3 regions of the Geobacillus uzenensis genome follow, and region 1 is predicted to be linked to each of the others. Evidence: riboswitches for the same ligand, from Rfam matches in the RefSeq annotation. Region 1 holds a riboswitch; each other region holds the start of a gene.

Region 1 (7,649 bases):
CCCTTGCATAAGCGGGGCAAAGTTTAACAAACCGGTTTCGACAATCGTCACATCGTTTTCCGAAAGCCCGGCTTGATGCAACAGCACTAATAAGTTTTGCCGCGTTCCGCTCGATAAGCTGTACACGCCGATTTTCTTTCCTTTCAAGTCTTCCGGTTTCGTGATTTGTTTGTCTTTTAACGAGACGACGTTGAAGACGTTTTGCGGATAAATATTGTAAATGACTTTTAATTTCGCTCCTTTATCTAACGCAAAAAACAGTGAACCGGGATCCGTAAAAGCGATATCGGCTTGTCCGGAAAGAATGTTTTTGATCGCATCGCCGCCGCCGGCGCCAGGAATGAGCGTCACGTTCAAGCCTTTTTCTTTAAAAAAGCCTTTTTCTTTTTCCGCCAGCAAGTTCGTTTGCTCGGTGATCGGCTGGCTCCAAAGGGCCACACGCAGCTGTTCTGTTTTTTCTTCTTTCGCCTTTCCCGTCGTTCGGCCCGCCTCCTCCTGTTTCTGCCCGGCCGCACCGCAAGCGGCTAAGAACAAAGCGATGGCTAGCAGCCATACGGTGACCATCGTTTTTCGTCTCATTTTCTTGTCTCCTTTTCATATGGTTTTGCTAATCGTTTTTCAAAGAAATGAACGATTTGGTAGAGTGCCATGCCCAACAGCGTCAATAAAAGCAAGACGGAAAACATAAGCGGGGTGTCCATCATTCCTTGGGAAGCAATAATCATCGCTCCCAGCCCTTCGCTGGCGCCGATAAATTCGCCGACGACCGCCCCGACGACCGCCAAGACGACGGCCACGCGAAAACCGGCGAAAATATGCGGCAGCCCGGCGGGAAGTTTCAAATGAATGAGCGTTTGCCAGCGCGTCGCGCCTAACACGCGAAACAGTTCGAGTTTGTTCCGATCCGTATATTGAATCGCCGTCACCGTATTTTCAAGCAAAGGGAAAAAACAAATCAAGGCCGTAATGACCACTTTCGACGTCATGCCGAAACCAAACCAAAGAATAAACAACGGCGCCAAGGCGAGTTTCGGCACGGCCTGGCTGGCGACGACGTACGGGAAGAACAAGTTGCGCAAAAATTCAATTTCCCCCATGAGAATGCCGACGATGAGGCCAAGGCCGCTTCCTAAGCCAAGGCCAAGCAACACTTCCAAGCTTGTCCGAACGATGTGCGGCCAAAAATAGCCGGTCCTTATGCCATCAAAAAGTGTCGCGGCGACGACCGACGGCGCCGGCAGGACGAGCTCCGACATTTGCCTAGCGGCCAGCTCCCATCCGAGAAGAAGCGCAACAAACAAGACTAGCGAATAAACGGGCGCCCGATTCATCGCTTCACCCCCTCCATCGCCTGCCGCACGTGAAAACTAAGCTCGTTAAATCGCGGCTCATAGCGCATTTCTAACGTTCGCGGTTTCGGAAGGTCGACGTCGAGCGCATAGACAATCTTCCCGGCGGCCATGACAGCGATGCGATCCGCTAAATATACGGCCTCAGCAATATCGTGGGTAATGAACAAGACGCTTGTGTTTTGCAGCCGGCAAAGCGTCAACAAGTCAGCTTGCAATTCTTCGCGCGTAATGGCGTCCAATGCCGCAAACGGCTCGTCCAAAAACAAAAGCGCCGGCCGTTGAATGAGGGCTCTGGCCATGGCCACCCGGCTTTGCTGGCCGCCGGACAGTTGAGCCGGGTAATGGTCGCGGTAGGCGGACAACCCGACCCGCTCGAGCAAATCGTGCGCCAACTCGTAATCTTCCTTCGCCGGTTTTCGTTTGAGCGAGATCGGCAGCAAAACATTATCGATGACCCGCTTCCATTCAAGCAACGTCGGCGCTTGAAAAACATAGCCGATCGAAGAGGAAGGTTTCGTCACTTTTTCGCCTCGCAAATAAACGGCCCCTTCATCCGGTTGCAACAGGCCGGCCGCAAGCTTTAACAACGTCGTCTTGCCGCAGCCGCTTTTCCCGACGAGGCAATGGAATTCCCCTTCATTGATCGTCCAACTGACCCCGTCGATCACCGGTGTCAACCCTTGGTAACGATACGTCACACGGTCTAGCTGCAAAAAGCTCATCCCTATTTTCCTCCTTAATCGACATAAGGAGCGAACTGTTCCGCATATGCTTCAGCCGCTGATTCAATGTCGACCATTTGCACAAGATCGCGCAAATTAAAGCGCCCATCATGATGCCAGCCCGCTTCAGGGGACGTCATATGCCCGAGCGCTGTAATGCGGGTGACACCCGCCTTTCCTAACTGCTCCGCCCATTCGAACAGCTCTTTTGGCGAGGCAGCCACCCCCGCCGTCTGCAACAATGCCCGATACGGGGCGATTTCTGCAATCACTTGTGAAATGTCATCAAAGGCGACGATTTTCACTGCCCGGTTTAGGCAACTCGCGGCAAACTCCCGGCGTTCCGGTTCGTAAACAACTGTCCAGTCTCCTGCTTCGTTTCCGAGCACTTCCTTTTCCTTGTTCGCCAGCACGCCCAATTCTTCGCGCTGCCGCCAACTTGCTTGCGCCGCCATTTCCTCAAGGGAAAGAGGACGCCGCGGAAACCGTTTCGCAAAACAGTTCAGCTCGTGGGCGACATAGCGGGCAAACTCTTTTGGCGACACGCTTCCGCCGGTTTGCACGTAAAACAGATGGGGCGAATAACACCCTTGCTGGTCATAGCGCACGATATCGAGCGCCGCTTGGTGGGCGGCCTGCCACGCCTTGCGCGCATCAAGACAGGAACGGGAAACGAGGCCGAAACTCACTTTATGCCCAAACGGCAAGAATCGGACCGTCACCGGAAGGCGGCGCTGCATCTCTTCGAGCGACGCGTTGCTTCCATAGCCGACAACAACGTCAGCTTGCCCAAACACGGCGCGCTCCCTCTCGATATCCCCGCCTTTCCACCAAACAACAGCGAGGCAATCGGCCAATTTTGGCTCCACCTCCACTAACAAGCGGGCAAACCAACCGGCAAATAACGGCTCGGCGCTCGACACTTTCCCGATGTTCCCCGACTTCACCAACAACCCGGAAATAAGGCTCCATAACGGCAGCGCCGGCACGTTTCCCGCCCAAACGTGAACGATGACATCCGGGCCGACTGCTTTGGAAAAGCCGCCTTTGGCCCGCGGTTGAAAATCGTCAAGAAGCAACGGATTTTCCAAGTCCTCCACAAGAAACCGCTGCAGCTGCGGCTTGCGGAACGTTTTGAAATACGAGGTCAACCCTAAACGGACCATTTCTTCATCATAGCCCGTCACAATCGGCAGCACTTGTTCCGCCTTTTGCCGGTACGGATGGCGGCGGTCCAACAGCTGTGCCATCACTCGGTCAAGCAAGTCGATGATCTCCGTCACCGAAAGCGATTTGAGAAACTGGGCGCTGGCTTGTTTCACTTTTCCCATCACTTTGTTCAGCTGCTCGACCGTTAAAAGAGGAACTTCCACTTCGACTCTTTCTCCGTTTTTTTCAAACGTTAACACACGTGTTTCAATCGGTTCATCCCCGATGTAGGGGAGATAGCCGGCATATTCTCTCATTCGGATGTCCCCTTTGCCGCGCGGATGAATTCTTCGACCGCGATCGAACAGCCTTTCGCTTCCGCCCCTTGCACCCGGCCGAGCAATAAGAACCCGCCGTCTGTTTCCACGCCCGTATCTTCCGTCAAAATCGTCGTTACCGAGTTAAAGTTGCCGAGGTCGCAATGAACGAGGACGCCGCGTTCTCCTTTCGGCATCTCTTCTCCGGTTAACGGGTGGATCACCCTTGTGCGAATCCAATGCGGTCCCGATTTCACCGACGGAACGGTCTCATTTCCGTCATCATAAAATTGCGTGCTCAGCTCGGTCATCCCATACATGTTGATGCACTCGCGGCGCGGGACGCCAAGGAACGAAGACAGCGTGTCGTAAAACTCGTCCAAGTCCATTTCCCGCGACTGATTTTTAAAGCCGCCCGTATCAAGAATCCGGCTCCCTTCCGGCAAGCGGAACGTTTTGCCGCGTTTGGCGAGCTCCTCAAACAAATGAACGAAGCTAAACGAAGCGCCTAGCAGGGCGTACGGCTCACCTGACTGTTCCGCCTGTTCCAGCTCAGCAAGAAGCCGGTCGATGTCAAGGCCATCCCGGTTGACAAAATACCGGCTGTCTTCCGTGCCAAACACATTGACAGCGAGCGCTAAATAATGGGCGAGCGAAGAGTTCGGCAGCTCGTCTTCTGTCGGAAAAAGAATACCCATTTTGATTTTGTTGCGCTCTTTCATGAACCGCTTTTGAAAATTGACGATCATTGACTGATCGTACACGCTTAACGCCGGGTGGTAATGTTTCCCGCGCACTCCTTGCGTCGTGCCGCTCGTCATAAACACGCGTTCAGCCTGTTCGGGAGGAACACAACTTAACGTTAATTCTTTAAAGGCGTTAATCGGCACAGCCGGAATGTCCCGCCATGTTTTCACCGTTCTTGCCGTTTTTCCTTTTTGCATGCAATATGTACGATACGGAACATTGTTTTCATATTGATAGGCAAATAACATGAGCGCATGCTCATTGAATTCTTCCTCTGTGGACGTTTCTTTATTGATCAACTGAAGCAAGCTTTCGATCATTTCTTGTTGTGTCATCTTTCCCCACCCTTTCCGCTCGATCGCGCCTTTCGATCCATGCCAAAAAGCACTTTGCACGCAGGCAAAGTGCTTATGTATACTCTCTTTCCCTGCGCTGGCATTATCCAACAGGTTCAAACGGTCAACGGCGGATTAGCCGTACTCTCAGCCTGATTCCACAAGCTCCCGTAAACATATTATGTTTTTACAATCAAAGTCTACTCTTTAGAAAAAAAGAATGCAAGAAAAAAAGCGATGGAAGCATCCCCCATCCCTTCGTATCAACGTCTACGTATAGCAAGAGCCAGCGGCATTCGCGGCACGATAAGAAAACCGCAACCGTTCTTGCTCGTCTTCGCCTAAAGCAAAACGATGCCCTTCCATCGGTGGTCGTTGTCCTCCGTTCTTGCTTCACCTGTCTGAAAGGAAGAAAAATCGGCCGATGTCCGGCCGATTTTTTCTATACCCGAACCGCCGCAGAAGCGGCCTGCGCCAGATGCTCGCACTGCCGCAAACGGATGCCAAAGAGAACAAGCGGGTCGCGGTACGCCTCCGGATTTGTGCGCATCTGTTTTAACTCCCCTTCTTGAGCGGCAATTTCGAGCTCCAGCCGTTCCAACGTTTCGTTTAACACGGCCGACGGTGCTTGGAAAAACTGGGCGATGTCGCGCTCAAGCGATTTGGCAAACCATTCAAACGGCAGCAACAACTGCTCGGCAACCGTTTCCGCCACATCGGCGTAATCTTGCGTTTCGATCAATTGCTTATACTTTTGCGCCAACATCGCCTTATTTTGCGTAAAGGCGCCAAGCAGTTTGCCCGCTCCTTTCAACAGCAGCTGCCCCGGCGTCCGGCGGAGGAAAATGTTCAGCTTATCAATTTGCGCCCCGCCTGCAAGCCGGTCGATATCACGCTGCCAATCGGAAAGGATGCGGAAATCACATTCAAGCTTCAGCCGCTCCTCGCCAAACATGGCGTTAAACCCTTCACCCATTTCATATAAAAACGCCTGACATTCGTCAAATTCCTCTTTTGCCGCAGCAATCCAATCTTCCAAGGCGCGGTGCAGTTTCGGCAATACCTCTTCATCGATATAAGCGCGAAGCTGTTTGTTCACTTGATCATTCAGTTCAAGGTGAAGGCGGGCAAAGTCGCTGTCTTCGCGCACAAAGTCGGCCGACTTGCGCAACATGTCGGGAATCGCCGTTGCCAAGGCCGTCCGCGTCTCTTCCAAAACCGCGCGGAACGCTTTCACGATTTTCACCGTCTTTTCTTCTTGCTGATCGCCGAGCTGGTGAATCGCTCCGTTCAGCTTGGCCGCCATTTCCTTTCTCCACACGACCGACTCCGCCAACCGGCTTTCCGCCTCAGCCCGCTGCCGGAACAAATGGGCAATGAATTGGCGAATCGTCGCCAATATCGCTTCTTCCCGACGGACGGAAGACCGGTGATGGCGCACTTCGCCAAGCAGGTCAACGAGCGCCTGCTGCTGCTTGCGGCTTGGCGCGTGCGGTGAATAGACGATCACGTTCGCCCCGGGAACGATGGTGCGAATGTGCGCTTCAACTTCTCGGGCGATCCGCAACTCCTCCTGCTCATCGATCATCCCGTCGCCCGGAGGAAGCAAAAAGTGAATCGGCGTGTGCGGCGCCCGCTCGCAAAGCTGCAGCACAAGTTGTTCATCGACACTGGAAAGCGGATCATCGCCGTTCAGAAGGAAAAGAATGCTATCGGCGAGCGGGAACGACACAAGCGCCTCATGATCAGAAGAGGCGCGTCCGCCAAGCGGCCCGATATCCAGCAAAGCTACCTCTTGCGGCACGAGCGAAAGCGGCGCTGTGCACTCGATGACCGCATCGTCAGGAAAGCGGCTTCCCCGTCCCCCTGATGCTTGTTGAAACTCATCGATGCTTGCAAAAACGGTAAACTGTTCATCGCTGATTTTCGCCACTTCGATCTCGCCGCCGTTTTTCCAAACGAGCACCGGAGCGGACGGCGCCACTAACGCCGCTTCGCCGACCACCGTGCGCAAAAACGCCAGGCGCTCGTTTCGCGACGCCCCAGCGACAAGAACGCGGTGCGTCCGCAGATCGGAAAGCTGCCGCACGAGCCAGCGGAAGCGGAAATGAGAACCTGCGCGCTGCGCCTCGGCCCAGTCGGCCATTTCTTCAAATAGCGCCACGCCCGCTTCCCCTGATTGCCGATTCGCACAAACAAGCTGTTTCGCGGCGTTTTTCACCGTTTCGTCATCAAAGCCTTCCGGGAATTTCTCACTCCATGCCAACAAGGCGGCGGCGGCCGTCGCCATCCCGCGTCCGTCGGCCAAATTCACCCAGCTTTTTAAGAGCGGCGGCACGACCTCAACGAGCTCTTTCAACCGATACGGCCCTCTCACTAACCCGTCATACGCCCCAGCCAAAAGGGCGGGGATTCGCTTCCACTCATAATCACGGCCAATCGCCAGCTCATCGTAAAGACGGTTCCATTCCGCCAGCCACGGAAAATACACATCACTATCTTGATAGCCGTTCCACAACGCCTGCACTAACCGCTCAAATTTTACCCGATCGGTTTCGTACAACAGCGCCAAACACCGTGAAAACCGCGCGGGCGCCATCATCCGCGCGTGCCCTTGTTCCACATAGCCCGTTAAAATGTCCGCCCAGCGGCGCGCTGACGTCCGCACCGCTTCTCCTAAGGCGAGCTCGATGGCACTTCCCCAATCGCCTTGTTCCTCGAAAAAGGCGTGGGCCCATTCGGTCATATTCGGGTAATCCGGGTAAAGCGCCACCCCGCGCTTAATCATTTCATCCGCTTTTTCTCTTTCACCTAACTCGCGGTAGAGCGAAAATAGGCGCAAGATGATTTCTGCCTGGAGCGTTTCACTTTCCGCTTCAATCGAGCGGTACAGCTCTTCGGCGAGCTGAAGCTGTCCAAGCTCATAGTAGCTGTCCGCGATGTTTTTTTGCGCCCATGGGCGCAACCCGTTATGGACGTTTTCCCATTTGAAAATGGCAGTCTCATAGTCGCGGCGATGGAAATACA
Region 2 (7,649 bases), on a different contig from region 1:
GCGGGGCGCGGCGCATCCATCGCCAGCAACACTGCCTCAGCGACCGTTGCCGTAAACACATCTTCCGGAATCGAGACAACCACCGGCCCGGGCCGTCCCGTTTTCGCCACCCGAAACGCCCGTTGCACAAGTTCTGGAACGCGCTCAGGGTCGGTGATCTCGACCGCCCACTTCGCAAGCGGACGAAACCATTCGTCTAGTTCCACCTCTTGAAAGCCTTCACGGCCGCGAAATCGGCGGTGCACTTGTCCTAACAGGACGACAAGCGGCGTCGAATCTTGACGTGCCGTATGAACCCCGATCGCCAAATTGGCCGCGCCGACCCCACGCGTCGCCAGGACAACGCCCGGTTTGCCGGACGCTTTCGCATACGCCTCAGCCATAAACGCCGCCCCGCCTTCATGGCGGGTGGAAATGAACTGGAGCGTCGGTTCGTCGTACAACGCATCCAACAGCGGCAAATAACTTTCTCCCGGCACGCCGAACAAATGAGAAACACCCTCTTGTTTTACACATTCGACGATTGCCTGCGGGACGGAAAGACCGCGCATGATCCGCTTTTTCATGGCCGTCCCTCCCAGTCAATCGCCTTCCAGCGCCGCGCGGCGTCGAGCAGCCGTTCCGTCGGGGCAGCGAGCGATATGCGCACATACCCTTCCCCTGCCGAGCCAAACGCCGTTCCCGGTGTCACGATCACTCCGGCCTCATCAAGCAGCCGGGCGGCGAACTCAGCGGCGGAGTAACCAACCGCCGTCGGCACCCAAAGGAAAAACGTCGCCCGCGGCGGCCGGACGGGCACGCCCATTTGCCAAAGCGCAGCCGTCATGGCCTTCATCCTCTGTTCGTAGATGCGGCCGTTCTCCTTCGCGGCTTCGATTCCTCTCCGCAATGCAGCGGCTGCCGCCTTTTGCACCGCTAGAAACTGACACGTATCGATATTGCTTTTTAAGATCGAAAGCGCCCGAATGGCTTCTTGATTGCCGACGATGTAACCGATGCGGCAACCAGCCATGTTGTAGCTTTTCGACAAGGAACCAAATTCGACGGCAACTTCTTTGGCACCATCGACTTGCAGCACGCTCGGGGCAGAGGCGTCACCGAATGTCAACAATGAATAAGCTGAATCATGAGCGATGAGAAAACGGTGTTTTTTGGCCAGCGTGACCGCTTCGAGGAAAACATCGATGGCGGCTAGTGATGCTGTTGGATTGCTTGGGTAGTTTAACAGCATGATGTTGGCTCGGTCGTATGTGGACGGATCAAGAGCGGAAAATTGTGGTGCGTAGTCACAAGCGGCGTCGAGCGGCAAATCGATCGGCGTGCCGCGGGCAAGGTGAATAGCGGTGCGATACACCGGATAGCCCGGATTCGGAACGAGCACCGCATCCCCCGGATCGATCAGCGCCTGCAATAGATGGACAATACCTTCTTTTGAACCGATCAAAGCGAGCACTTCGGTATCTGGATCAAGCTTGACGCCATACTGCTGCTCGTAAAAGTCGGCGACGGCTTCGCGATATTCGCGGCAGCCGGCGTACGGAGAATACGTATAATTGCGCGGGTCATCAAGTTCGCGCTTCATCGCCTCAATAAGAAACGGCGGCGGCGGCAAATCTGGCGCGCCGATGCCTAAGTCGATGACATCAATGCCTTTTTGCGCCAGCTCGGCTTTTTTGCGCTCAAAGGCGGAAAACAAATACGGCGGCATTCCTCTCACTAAGTCGGAAGCCATCTTCATCGCAGCCTCTCCCCCCTTCGATTCGATGGTTTACGCGCGGGGCAGGCAAACGGCAGGGCGTCCGGTTCCGGTCGAAGCCGGATCATCGCCATCGTTCGAATACGTGCTTAGCGAGTGGCCTCTCTGAACGATGGAACCGTTGCTTTGTGGGCGCATACCATTTGTCTCATCTAGCTCTTCTCCTCTCGTAAATCATTTTATTATTCGTTTGAAACAATTAGAATATCGATCGCGGTGAATGATTCCTCTTTCGACGCGCTTTTCCTGCCTTTCTTTTCACGCTAACGCTGTACAGGCATAATATCCGAAAGAAAAACCGGGCGTCTAGTCACGCCCGGCACACATATACAGCCTCTTCTTACCGATAGAGCGACGAACCGCCGCGCACAAATTCGTCCGCCTTTTCTTTCATTCCTTCTTCTTTGATTTTCCGTTGCAGCTCGTGCGAGATGTTCATTGAACAAAATTTCGGTCCGCACATCGAACAAAAGTGGGCGGTTTTCGCCGCCTCAGCCGGCAATGTTTCATCATGGTATTCCCGGGCCCGCTCCGGATCGAGCGATAAGTGGAACTGATCGTTCCAGCGAAACTCAAAGCGCGCTTTTGAGAGCGCATCGTCGCGCTGCTGGGCAGCCGGATGCCCTTTCGCCAAGTCAGCGGCGTGGGCGGCAATTTTATACGTAACGACTCCGGCGCGCACGTCCTCTTTATTGGGCAACCCTAAATGTTCTTTCGGCGTCACATAGCAAAGCATGGCCGTCCCGTAGGCGCCGATGATCGCGGCGCCAATCGCTGATGTAATGTGGTCGTATCCCGGCGCGATGTCGGTGACAAGCGGCCCTAACGTGTAAAACGGCGCTCCATGGCAAAGCTCTTGTTCCCGCTCGACGTTTTCGCGGATTTTCTGCATCGGAATATGCCCCGGCCCTTCGATCATCACTTGCACGTCATGCTCCCAGGCGATGTTCGTCAGCTCGCCGAGCGTCTCAAGTTCGGCAAACTGCGCTTCGTCGTTTGCATCGGCAATGGAACCCGGACGCAGGCCGTCACCGAGCGAAATGGCAACATCGTATTGTTTTAAAATCTCGCATATTTCTTCAAAATGCGTATACAAGAAGTTTTCTTGATGGTGAGCCAAACACCATTGGGCGATGATCGAGCCGCCGCGCGAGACGATGCCAGTCGTCCGGTTGACGGTGAGCGGAATGTAATGCAGCCGCACGCCGGCATGGATCGTCATGTAGTCGACCCCTTGTTCAGCCTGCTCAATCAACGTCTCGCGATACACGTCCCATGTCAACTTCTCCGGCACGCCGCCCACTTTCTCAAGCGCTTGGTAAATCGGCACTGTTCCGATGGGAACCGGCGAATTGCGGAGAATATATTCACGCGTTTCGTGAATGTGTTTGCCGGTCGACAAATCCATCACTGTATCGGCGCCCCAGCGCACCGCCCAGAGCAGTTTTTCCACCTCATTCTCAATCGAGGAAGAAACGGCCGAGTTGCCGATATTGGCGTTAATTTTCACATGAAAACGGCGGCCAATAATCATCGGTTCGCTTTCTGGATGATTAATATTCACAGGAATGATCGCTCGGCCGGCAGCAACCTCCTGGCGAACGATTTCCGCATCAATTTGCTCGCGAATCGCGACAAATTCCATTTCCGGTGTAATGATTCCCTTTTTGGCGTAATGCATTTGCGTTACCACTTTTCCCGGCTTCGCCCGCAGCGGACGGCGCGCAAACGGAAGCGACAACGCACGGCTGCTGGTTGCCTGCGGCTCCGTTTCTTCGACATCGCCGCGCTCAACAATCCAGTTGCGGCGTAGAAGCGGCAATCCTTTTTCTACATTCGGTTCAAAATTAGGATCCGTGTACGGACCGGTTGTATCATAAACGCGCACCGGCTTGTTTTCCACCTCTCCTTGCGGCGTTTTCGTCGGCGACAACGCGATTTCCCTCATCGGCACGCGCACGTCCGGACGCGATCCTTCGATGTACACCTTTCGGCTGGCTGGAAACGACATAAACGAGCGGATGTTCTCCATGCGGCTTTCCTCCTTTGAAATGGTGGTTGAGACCTGCAGCCGCACCAGCAAAAGAGAGGCAAAAACGGGGGATATTTACGCAAAAACGGGTTCCGCAAAACGAACGGAACCCGATCAAGGCAAAAAGACCAAATGAACAACCCAAGCGTCCATCTGTTCCCGCTGCCTGCTTCCCTACGCTGGCATGACCCAGATCAGGTTCAAAGGGTCAAAGAACTTCATCGCGTTCTTTTCTCAGCCCGGCTCCCGGACTCCCCTAGCAGATGAGCGTATAACCATGATGACTGACTTTTTTTATTTTACTGCACAATAGGCCAATGCGCAAACCATTTTGTTCCATGCCACAGCTTTACAAACACACTTTTTCTCTACTCATACTGAAAATTGCTTTAGCATCACCCGCATCTCGTCCGCCATCTGGCCGAGCGATGTCGACGAAGAGGCGATTTCTTCGACCGAGGCCATTTGTTCTTGGGTTGCCGCCGATACATTGGCAGCGCTAGCAGCTGACTGTTCAACGATTTGGGTCATCTGTCGGAGCGCCTCATCCACCTGGCGGGCATGGCCCGTCATTTGTTCAATCGCGGACGATACTTGTCGAATTTGTTCGCTTACTTGACCGACCGCCTCGCGAATATCAGCAAACGACTGACCGGCGACAGCGACGACGTCCAACCCTTGCGTCACCTCAGCAACGACCCGCTCTGTGGAGGAAATCGCCAACTTCGTCTCTTCTTGAATGTAGCCAATGAGATCGGAAATTTGCTGCGCTGAACGTGCGGACTGTTCCGCCAATTTCCGCACCTCGTCCGCGACAACAGCAAACCCTTTCCCTTGCTCGCCGGCGCGCGCCGCTTCAATCGCCGCATTGAGCGCCAGCAAATTCGTCTGTGACGCAATGCCCGTGATCGCTTCCGTAATTTGCCCGATCTCATTCGAGCGCTCCCCGAGCCCTTTGACAACTTGGCCGAGCGCTTGAACGTGGTCGTAAATGAATTGCATTTGCTCAGCCATTTGCGTCACGGACTGCTTGCCGGCTTCCGCTTTCACCGCCGTTTCTTGGGCGCTGTGAGCCACTTCTTTCGTATGACGGGCAACGTCAACGAGCGTTTGGGAAATGTCATTGACCGATGCCGCTGTGCCACGGGCCGCATCCGCCTGCTCTTCCGCATGGGCAGCGAGCCTTTCCATCGTTGCCGCAATTTGTTCTGTCGCTCCCGTCGTCTGCTCGGCGACGGTGGCTAGCTGGCCGGAAAACTGCGACACTTCGTCAGCATGGTGTTGAATGCGGCCGATCACCTTTTGCCAAGCGTCCGCCATATCGTTCAATGATGCGGCAATCGGCCGCAGCTGCTGCACGCTGTCCAGCGGCACGCGCACCGTTAAGTCCCCGCCTGTCATCTTGTCTAAATATTTGTTAATGACGGCAATCGGAGCAACAAACCGTCGGTAATTGAGCGTTGCTGAAATGAAACCGACAATCGCGCCAAATAGCAATGTAGCGGCCAATGTCCACCAAAACGCCGCCCCGCGAATGCTGTTGGCCAGGCATATCGCAAGGCCGATCGCCGCCGTTCCCGGGATGACGACGAACATCGTGCGAATGATATAACTCATGAACGACAAACTGTTTTCCCCCTTTTCTATCGTCAAAAAACTTTTTACTATTCCTATCGCATGGACATATTCGCCAGCACACATGTATTTTCCTTCTTTAGTGCCCTCTCCGATAGCCTGAAATAAAATTTCTATTGCCAGCAAAAAGGAATTGCATTAAAATAACGATTGTCTTATAAATATTCATTTGCTAGATCAATAGAATGGAGGATCATTCATGGATAAAAAGAAAATGATCGGCGGCGCGCTTGCCGTTGGTTTGCTGGCCTTTTCCCCTTGGACAGCTGCGCAAGCCGGACCGGTCAAATGGACGAACGTCAATGCGTTTGAAGAACAAAACGGAAGCTTGTTTAACCAAGAAAACTATGACTTTGTCAAGTTTTCGCAAATCGGCGCCAAACTGAACGAAATTGAAAAGCGGTCGAACCGCGTCAAGGTGGAAGTGAGAGGAACATCAGTGAACGGTTATCCGCTTTATGTCGTCACGATTGCCGACCCGTCGACGCGCGGCAAATTCGGCAAAATTCAGGCGCTCCGGAAGCAAATGTTCAAAAATCCGGGCAAAGCGCAAGAATGGGTGGCGAACAACGAAGACTTCAAAGTGCCGATTATGATCAACGGTTCAATCCATGGAACTGAATTTGTCGGCACGGACGCCATTCTTCAACTGATTGAACGGTTCGCCACACAAAACGATCACGTGACGAAACAAATTTTAGCGAACACCGTCCTCATTTTTAACGTCGTGCAAAACCCGGATGGACGCGTGCAGGCGACGCGGTTTAACGGCGTGGGAATCGACTTGAACCGCGATTTTATCACCCAGTCGCAACCGGAAACACGGGAAACCGTAGAATTAATCAAAGAATGGAATCCCATGGTCTTCCTTGATACGCATGGGTATGTCAAAAACTATGGGCCGAACCTGCAAGGGCTGATCGAGCCTTGCACGCCGCCGCATAACCCGAACTATGAATATGATTTGTACATCAAATGGGCGCTCGAGCAGGCAAAAGCGATGGAAGCGGAAATTCTGGCCGACAAAGCCTCTTATCAAGGCGAACTGTACAAATCGATGGAAGGCGTCTATATTCCGTATCGAGACGACGCGGCCGGCTGGGATGACTATCCGCCGATTTTCACGCCTATGTACGCCATGTACCATGGCGCTTACGGTCACACGCTCGAAGCGCCAACTAACGATTGGGACGGCGTTCGTTGGCAATACAACGCGATTATGGGCGCGTTGAAATTCGCTGTTGAACATAAGCAAGAAATGATCGCCGACCAAATTGAAATGTTTAAACGTGGAATTACATTCAGCCATCCGCATCATCCGGAAGGCTTTTTCCCGAACGCCTATATTTTGCCGGTCGATGAAACTGATCCGACCGTCACCTTAAAAGCGGTGGAACATCTGCTCCGCAATGACATTGAAGTGAAACAGGCGGCGCAGCCGTTTACCGTAGGCGGGACAACGTATCCGAAAGGGACGTACATCGTTCCGATGGACCAGGCAAAAGCGGGCTTAGCCAACACAATGCTTTGGGATGGCGAAGACATTACGGACGATACGCCGGCGATGTATGACATCTCGGCATGGAGTTTGCCGGAATTATGGGGATTTGCGGCCATCCCTGTTAACGAGAAGGTGAACGTCCCAGCGACAAACGTAGGAAACGTCCAAGTGCAAGGGTCGTTAACCGGGAAAGGCCCGTACCTCATTCCGAACAGCTCGGTCAGCGCCGTCCGTCTCGTGAATACGCTGTTGCAACAAGGCATTGCCGTCAAACGCGATGAGCGCGGAAACTTCTATGTGGAAGCGCCGGCCAACCGCATCGCAGCAGCGGTGAAAGAATCGGGACTGCATATTTCTACCGCCGCTGTTCCGGCTGATGCCGAACCGATTACAAGCGTCCGCATCGCCCTATTGAAGGACGGCGGGATGAATAAACAGCAATCCCATTCCGGCACGAAGCTGGCGCTGCAGCGCCTCGGCTTCCAAGTGACTGAATTGACGCCTGTCGAAGTGGCCGCAAACGGTCTTGACGGATTTGACGTCTTTATTTACAGCGGCACGGAAAACTTGATTTCTTTCAAATTGAGTGCCGCCAATAAAGAGTTTGGCTTGCAAAGCGCAGAGCAGTACAACGCCTTCAAAGCCAACGTCACCGCATTTGTCCAACATGGCGGCAAATATATCGCTGTCGGCGCTGGGGCGTCAAGAGCGACCTACACGCTCGG
Region 3 (7,649 bases), on a different contig from region 1:
TATTGAATCGCGCTCCTCGCGGGACAACCCGAAGCGCGACTGGTATATTTGGCGCGACGGCAAAGACGGGCGCGAGCCGAACAACTGGGAAAGCATTTTTGGCGGCTCGGCATGGCAATATGATGAGCAGACGGGACAATATTATTTGCATATTTTCGACGTGAAGCAGCCCGACTTGAACTGGGAAAACGACGAAGTCCGTCAGGCGCTGTATGAGATGGTCAACTGGTGGCTTGACAAAGGAATTGACGGGTTCCGCGTTGATGCGATTTCTCATATTAAGAAAAAGCCGGGGCTACCTGATTTGCCGAATCCGAAAGGACTGAAGTACGTTCCGTCGTTTGCTGGACATATGAATCAGCCGGGAATTATGGATTATTTAAAAGAGTTGAAAGGGCAAACGTTTGCGCGTTATGATATTATGACGGTTGGCGAGGCGAACGGGGTGACTGTCGACGAGGCGGAACAATGGGTGGGCGAAGAGGACGGCATTTTTAATATGATTTTCCAATTTGAGCATTTAGGGCTATGGCAACGGCGGACCGATGGCTCGATCGATGTCCGTCGGCTGAAGCGGACGTTGACGAAATGGCAAAAGGGGTTAGAAAACCGCGGCTGGAACGCCCTCTTTTTGGAAAACCATGACTTGCCCCGCTCCGTTTCGACGTGGGGGGATGACCGTAATTATTGGGCGGAGAGCGCAAAGGCGCTCGGCGCGCTCTACTTTTTTATGCAAGGGACGCCATTCATTTACCAAGGCCAAGAGATCGGTATGACGAACGTGCAGTTCGATGACATCCGTGATTATCGTGATGTGTCCGCTCTTCGCCTGTATGAACTCGAACGGGCGAAGGGGCGGACCCATGAGGAAGCGATGACGATCATTTGGAAAACCGGGCGCGACAACTCGCGCACCCCGATGCAATGGTCTGGTGCCTCAAACGCTGGATTCACGACAGGTACGCCATGGATCAAGGTGAACGAAAACTATCGTACGATCAATGTCGAGGCCGAGCGGCGCGATCCGAACTCGGTATGGTCGTTTTATCGACAAATGATTCAGCTTCGGAAAGCGAACGAGCTGTTTGTTTACGGAACGTACGATCTGCTTTTGGAAAACCACCCATCCATTTACGCGTACACAAGAACGCTCGGACGTGATCGCGCGCTTGTAGTCGTCAACTTGTCGGACCGCCCGTCACTTTACCGCTATGACGGCATCCGCCTTCAGTCGGACGATTTGGTGCTTGGCAACTATCCGGTCCGGCCGCATAAAAACGCGACCCGCTTTAAGCTCAAACCGTATGAAGCTCGGGTCTATGTCTGGAAAGAATAAGAAGGAGTTCGCTCCCTTGCGTTGAATAAATAAAGGTGGAAGGGAGATGATCAACGATGTCAACGATCGATCCGATCCGTTACCCGATCGGAACGTTTCAAGCGCCGGCACAGTTTCGCACGGAGGAGGCACAAGGATGGATCGCCGCCGTCCGTGAGCTGCCAGGCGCATTGCGGGCTGCCGTCTCCGATTTGAACGATGAGCAGTTAAACACGCCATACCGTGACGGCGGCTGGACTGTGGCCCAAGTCGTCCACCATTTGGCTGACGCAAGCATGAACGCATTTTTGCGCACAAAATGGGGCTTGACAGAGGATACGCCGGTCATTAAGCCGTTTGAAGAAAGTGAATGGGCAAAAACGGCCGACGCCCGCTCGCTGCCGATCGAACCGTCGTTACGGCTGCTTGACGGACTGCACGCACGATGGGCAGCGCTGCTTGAGTCAATGACGGAAGCGGATTTCCACCGCCTTGTTCGCCCGGAAGGGGCGAAACAAACGATGCCGTTGTACGTATTGACGGCATTGTACACATGGCATGGGAAGCATCATACGGCGCAAATTACGGCATTGCGCGAACGGAAAGGATGGTAAAAAGCCGCCAATTCGGCGGCTTTTTACATTTACATAAAAAATATGGATGAAAAACATTTTGGTTAAACAGAAGCATACAGTTATGTTATACTGACAAATATTAAGGGACACGAAATACATATTTCATAAGGGGGATCGGCATGAATGCGCAACAAAAGCAAGTTGTTGCGGAACAAAAAGAAAAAATTTGGACGCACAATTTTGTTTTAATTTGCTTAGCTAACTTTTTCATCTTTCTCGGATTTCAAATGACGCTGCCGACATTGCCGCTGTTTGTCGAACATTTAGGCGGCAATGATCAGTTAATTGGCCTTGTTGTCGGAGTGTTTACGTTTTCGGCGCTCATCGTCCGGCCATTCGCTGGCCATGCGCTTGAGACGCGGGGGCGGCGGTTTGTGTTTTTGCTCGGTTTGGTGATTTTCGTCGTTTCGGTCGGCTCGTACAGCTTCATCTCGAGCATTTTTCTTCTCTTTTTGATGCGGGTCGTCCAAGGGATCGGCTGGGGGTTTTCGACAACGGCATCCGGCACGGTGGCGACAGACATCATCCCGGCGAACCGCCGCGGGGAAGGGATGGGGTATTACGGGCTGTCAGGGAACATCGCCCTTGCCTTTGGACCGTCGCTCGGACTCGTGTTGGCAGCCGCCATTCCGTACAGCCACTTATTTATGATTTGTGCGGCGCTCGGTGTGGCCTCCTTGTTGTTTGCCGCTGTGATTACATATAAAAAAGCGGAGGCGGGACATGGCCAGAGGGTGAACAAATGGGATCTTTACGAAAAGACGGCTTTGATTCCATCGGTGTTGCTCTTCTTTTTAACGGTGACGTTTGGCGGCATCGCCTCGTTTTTGCCCTTATATACAGCGCAAAAACAGATCGGAGGCTTGCAGCTTTACTTTTTGCTTTACGCGCTCGCTTTAATGGTCACGCGGGCGTTCGCTGGTCAGCTGTATGACCGGAAAGGTCATCGGGCTGTCTTTCTTCCCGGCGCTGGGCTCATTTTGCTGGCGATGCTTATGCTCGCCTGGCTGCCGGGGGAATGGGCGTTATTGGCTGCGGCAGTGCTGTACGGTTTTGGGTTTGGCATGGTGCAGCCAGGGCTGCAGGCATGGTCGGTGGAGCGGGCGCCTGTTCACCGGAAAGGGATGGCGAACGCGACGTTTTTCTCGTTTTTTGATTTAGGCGTCGGCATCGGAGCCATCGTCTTTGGGCAAATCAGCCATTGGTTCGGCTACCCGAGCATTTATCTAGCTGCCGCCGGTTCGGTGTTTGTTTCAATGCTCGTTTATTTGAGCGTGTTGCGCAAAGAACAGCCGCTTCGCCCGAGACAAGAAAGAAACGCTTAAGGCTTGCCCTTAAGCGTTTTTCTTTAACGCCGCGAATGCACTTCATAAATGGCGAATTTTAAATAGTCGCCTTCATCGGCAGCGAGCAACTTCGGATGGTCATAGCCGGCGCCGTTCCAGTACACTTGGCGAAGCACTTTTTTGGCGTCAAACGCTGCATCGGCGACCATCTCTTCGAACATGTGCGGACGGACATGGTACGAGCAGCTCGAAGTGACAAAAAAGCCGCCGTCCTTGACGAGCTTTAATCCGTTTAAGTTAATGTCTTTATAGCCGCGCAGCGCTTTCGGGACCGCATGGGCTGACTTGGCAAACGCCGGCGGGTCGATGATGACGACATCCCACTGCTTGCCGGCGCGCACCGATTCGCGCAAATAGTCAAAGGCGTTGGCGACGACAAAGTCGACGTTTGAAAAGCCGTTTAAGGCTGCGTTTCGTTTCGCCGTTTCAATCGCATGCTCGGAAATGTCGACGGCGGTGACGTGCTTTGCCCCATACAGACAAGCGTTTAACGTAAATGAACCGGTATGGGTGAAGCAGTCAAGCACCGTTGTTTCCGGACCGATGAGCGGGCGGAGGGCGGCGCGGTTTTGCCGTTGGTCGAAGAAAAAGCCGGTTTTTTGACCGCCTTCAATATCGACCATATATTTGACGCCGTTTTCCTCGATTTCGATTTCCGTTTCCGCTTCTCCGTACCAAAAGCCTTTTTCTTGTTCGAGCCCCTCAAGCTCCCGAACGTACACATCGTTGCGCAAGTAAATGGCTCTTGGCGCGAACACGTCAAGCAAACCGCGCAAAATCCAGTCTTTGCGCTTTTCCATCCCCAGCGCCAAAATTTGCACAGCGAGAACGTCCTCGTATTTATCGACGATAAGCCCCGGCAGAAAATCGGCCTCTCCATAGATGGCGCGGCAAGAGCGGACGCCGGGGATCATCCGTTCGCGGTATGCCCATGCCTGGCGGATGCGCTCGATAAAAAACCGCTCATCCAATTCGTCATCGGGGTTTTGCGTCAGCACGCGCACGATGATTTGCGAGGCCGGGTTGATGTACCCTTTCGCCAGCCAATAGCCTTGATGGTTATAGACGTCAACGAAGTCGCCCGGCGTGATGTCGCCCTCGATGCGGTCGACTTCGCTTTGGAAAATCCACGGATGACCTTGTTCAAGCCGTTTTTTTCGCTGCCGTTTTAAAATGACTTTTGCCATGTAGTTCCACTCCCATTCGATAGTGAGTCGTTGCGTTTTAATCATAGCGAATCGCGGTGGGCGACGCAACGCAGGACGGAAAAAAAGGTTGACAACCGCCGTTGCCGTGATATGATAAATGTAAACAGAACAATGGCATCATGACGGAACATCCACTAGGGGGGCCTTTAGAAAGGCTGAGATCAAAGTGTGCCTTTGAGACCCTTAGCACCTGATCTGGGTAATACCAGCGTAGGGAAGTGGAGAGGAGCTATGCATAGGCGACGATGGCTTTGCCTTGCGACATTGTAGGCTCACGCCGCTTTCTTTACGCTAGTCGGTAAAGGAAGCGGCGTTTTTATTTTGCAAAAAGGGGGAGGAAGAATGTCTTTTGCCAAGCGAGTGCGCGAAGCCGCCGACCCGATCTGGCAGGCGAGTTTTCGCCATTCGTTCGTTCAAGAGCTCGGCCAAGGAACGCTCGAGCGCGAAAAATTTCGCTATTATGTGATGCAAGATGCGTATTACTTGCGCCATTTCGCCCGCGTGCAGGCGATCGGGGCGGCAAAGGCGCCGGATTTGGCCTCGACCGCTCGGCTGGCGCATCATGCGCAAAGCACATGCGAGGCGGAGTTGTCGCTGCATGAAACGTTCGCCGAGCTGCTCAACATTACTGAAGAGGAGCGGGCAGCATTTGTTCCCGCACCGACGGCGTACGCCTATACTTCTCATATGTACCGTGCTGCGTATGAAGGGCACTTAGGGGACGTCATCGCTGCCATTTTGCCTTGCTATTGGCTGTACTATGAAATTGGCGAACGATTGAAAACGTGCCAACCGAATGACCCGATTTACGAAAAATGGATCGGTGCATACAGTTCTGATTGGTTCCGTTCGCTTGTTGAAGAGCAGATCGCCCGGCTTGATGTCATCGCTGCCGCTGTCACAGAAGAGGATCGGCGCCGGATGGAACAGCATTTTTTGATCAGCAGCGAATATGAGTATGAGTTTTGGGACATGGCGTACCGGCTCGAACGATGGCGGTCCGTCAGGCCGGCGGTGAACGAGTGACGTACGGTTCAATCATGGAAGGAGAGGCATGCGATGGAGAAGACAACCAAAGGATTGAAGTTGGCTGACATTTTGACGACGATTGTAATTGCGGTCGTGTTTGGCGTCATTTACAAAGTATGGGGGCCATTATATGAAGTGGTGAAAGTGTTCGGGTTTCATGCGGATCAATTGATTTACGGCATGTGGTTTATTGCTTCTTCGCTCGCCTATTTGCTCATCCGCAAGCCGGGGGTGGCGTTGCTTGCCGAAATGGCGGCTTCGTCCGGCGAGCTGATCATGGGGTCGCAATGGGGGCTTGAAGTGCTCATTTATGGATTCATTCAAGGGCTGTTTGCCGAGCTCGTGTTTGCGGCGTTCCGCTATCGGCGGTTTGACGTGCTCGTCGTATCGCTAAGCGCGGTCGGCGCGACGGTCGGTTCGCTCATCATGGACTTTTACAAAGGGTACATTGAGGCGTTGGCCCCTTGGAACATGGCGCTTTTTTTGCTGGCGCGCTTTGCCGGCGCCATCCTCATTGCCGGCGTGTTCGCTGTCTCGTTGGCCAAGGCGCTTGAGAAAACCGGGGTGACGCAAATGTGGCGTCCGGCTTCAAAGGAAGATTATGATGCGCTTAACCGGTGAGGCGGCGGGGAAATGATGGGACATGTGATTGCGATCGATCAACTGCGCCTCAAATTTCCCGGACATCATGAGCTGTTGTTTCGCGACTTCTCGCTGTCGATTGCCGCCGGGGAGAAAGTGCTCCTTCTCGGCCCGTCGGGATGCGGCAAATCGACGTTGCTGCAAGTGATGGCCGGCATCATTCCGAATTCGATCGATGTGCCGATGAAGGCGGAGCATCTCGAGCTGCCTAAACGGTGGGGCTACGTGTTTCAAGACCCGGATGCGCAATTTTGCATGCCGTACGCCGATGAGGAAATCGCGTTTGCTCTTGAAAATAGAGGTGTGCCGCGCGAGGAGATGCCTGCCCGCATCCGCGCGCTGTTGGATCAAGTCGGCTTGGCAATCGCGCCGCATACGGATATCCATACTCTCTCCGGCGGGATGAAACAGCGGCTGGCGCTCGCATCTGTACTCGCACTTGAGCCGGACGTCCTGTTTTTGGATGAGCCGACGGCGCTGCTTGATGAGGAAGGGACGAAGGCGGTGTGGCAAACGGTCAAGAAGGTGGGCCGCGATAAAACGGTCGTCATCGTCGAACATAAAATCGATCATGTCCTTGACTTTGTCGACCGGATTATCCTGCTCGGCCGCGATGGGCAAGTGATGGCTGACGGAAAGGCGGGGGGGATATTTTCTGAATATAAAGACGTCATGAGCACCGAAGGCATTTGGCATCCAGGCGTTTGGGAGGAATATGACCGGAGGGCGCAGCGGCGGAAGTGGTGGGAAGGAGAGGAACTCCTTTGCCTCCGCGATTTTCGCGGCTTTCGCAACCGGGAAGTGAAAATCAACGTCCCTGAAACGACGGTGCGCGCAGGCGAATGGATTGCCGTCACCGGGCGAAACGGCGCCGGCAAGAGCACGCTTTTGCATGCGCTCATGCAGCTTATCCGTACACAAGGAGACTATCAGCTGTTAGGGGAGGATGTCAAGCAGCGGCAGCCGTTGCACCGTTACATCGCTTTTGTGTTTCAAAATCCGGAGTTTCAGTTCGTCACGCATTCCGTACGCGATGAGCTCGCCTATTCGCTCCGGCTCGAGGGGCGTTCAACGGAGGAAACGGAAGAAACGGTCGCCCGTCTTTTGCGCGAATTTGACCTTGCCAAGCTGCAAGATATGCATCCGTACCAGCTGTCAGTCGGCCAAAAGCGGCGATTGAGCGTGGCTGCTTCAATCGTTGCCGGCCAGCGCCTCTTTTTGCTTGATGAACCGACATTTGGACAGGATGCGAAAAGCACGTTCGCTTTGCTCGAAATGCTTGAGTCGTACCGTGAACAAGGGGCAGCGATTGTGATGGTTACTCACGATGAACAAATCGTCCGCCGCTTTGCGACGAGGCGTTGGGTGATTGAAGACGGAGCGCTTGTTCGGGACGAGCGGTTAGACATCAGGCGGCTGGCGCTCGCCGAAGGGGGAGCGGGACGGTGAAATGGGAGATTCATCGCCGCGAGAC

Evidence for each region. A riboswitch is a leader RNA that binds a small molecule or an ion and turns the genes downstream of it on or off. The one in region 1 is predicted to bind thiamine pyrophosphate.
Region 2: it holds a riboswitch for thiamine pyrophosphate, as region 1 does, so the genes downstream of both, thiC (phosphomethylpyrimidine synthase ThiC) here and B9L21_RS06040 (long-chain fatty acid--CoA ligase) in region 1, are expected to answer to the same signal.
Region 3: it holds a riboswitch for thiamine pyrophosphate, as region 1 does, so the genes downstream of both, tenA (thiaminase II) here and B9L21_RS06040 (long-chain fatty acid--CoA ligase) in region 1, are expected to answer to the same signal.

What each region holds. Positions count from the first base shown of each region.
Region 1 is NZ_NEWL01000005.1:139,610-147,258, reverse strand. It holds gene B9L21_RS06060 (ABC transporter substrate-binding protein) at 1-579, opposite strand, end outside; gene B9L21_RS06055 (ABC transporter permease) at 576-1,331, opposite strand; gene B9L21_RS06050 (ABC transporter ATP-binding protein) at 1,328-2,074, opposite strand; gene B9L21_RS06045 (acyl-CoA reductase) at 2,089-3,540, opposite strand; gene B9L21_RS06040 (long-chain fatty acid--CoA ligase) at 3,537-4,622, opposite strand; TPP riboswitch at 4,695-4,804, opposite strand; gene B9L21_RS06035 (tetratricopeptide repeat protein) at 5,065-7,649, opposite strand, start outside.
Region 2 is NZ_NEWL01000009.1:78,584-86,232, forward strand. It holds gene B9L21_RS13870 (thiamine pyrophosphate-dependent enzyme) at 1-566, opposite strand, end outside; gene B9L21_RS13875 (aminotransferase class I/II-fold pyridoxal phosphate-dependent enzyme) at 563-1,738, opposite strand; gene thiC (phosphomethylpyrimidine synthase ThiC) at 2,097-3,788, opposite strand; TPP riboswitch at 3,943-4,056, opposite strand; gene B9L21_RS13885 (methyl-accepting chemotaxis protein) at 4,161-5,414, opposite strand; gene B9L21_RS13890 (M14 family zinc carboxypeptidase) at 5,623-7,649, shown strand, end outside.
Region 3 is NZ_NEWL01000008.1:67,756-75,404, reverse strand. It holds gene B9L21_RS13015 (glycoside hydrolase family 13 protein) at 1-1,336, shown strand, start outside; gene B9L21_RS13010 (YfiT family bacillithiol transferase) at 1,393-1,929, shown strand; gene B9L21_RS13005 (MFS transporter) at 2,070-3,275, shown strand; gene B9L21_RS13000 (class I SAM-dependent rRNA methyltransferase) at 3,299-4,483, opposite strand; TPP riboswitch at 4,631-4,738, shown strand; gene tenA (thiaminase II) at 4,847-5,530, shown strand; gene B9L21_RS12990 (ECF transporter S component) at 5,564-6,154, shown strand; gene B9L21_RS12985 (ABC transporter ATP-binding protein) at 6,170-7,624, shown strand; gene B9L21_RS12980 (energy-coupling factor transporter transmembrane component T family protein) at 7,621-7,649, shown strand, end outside.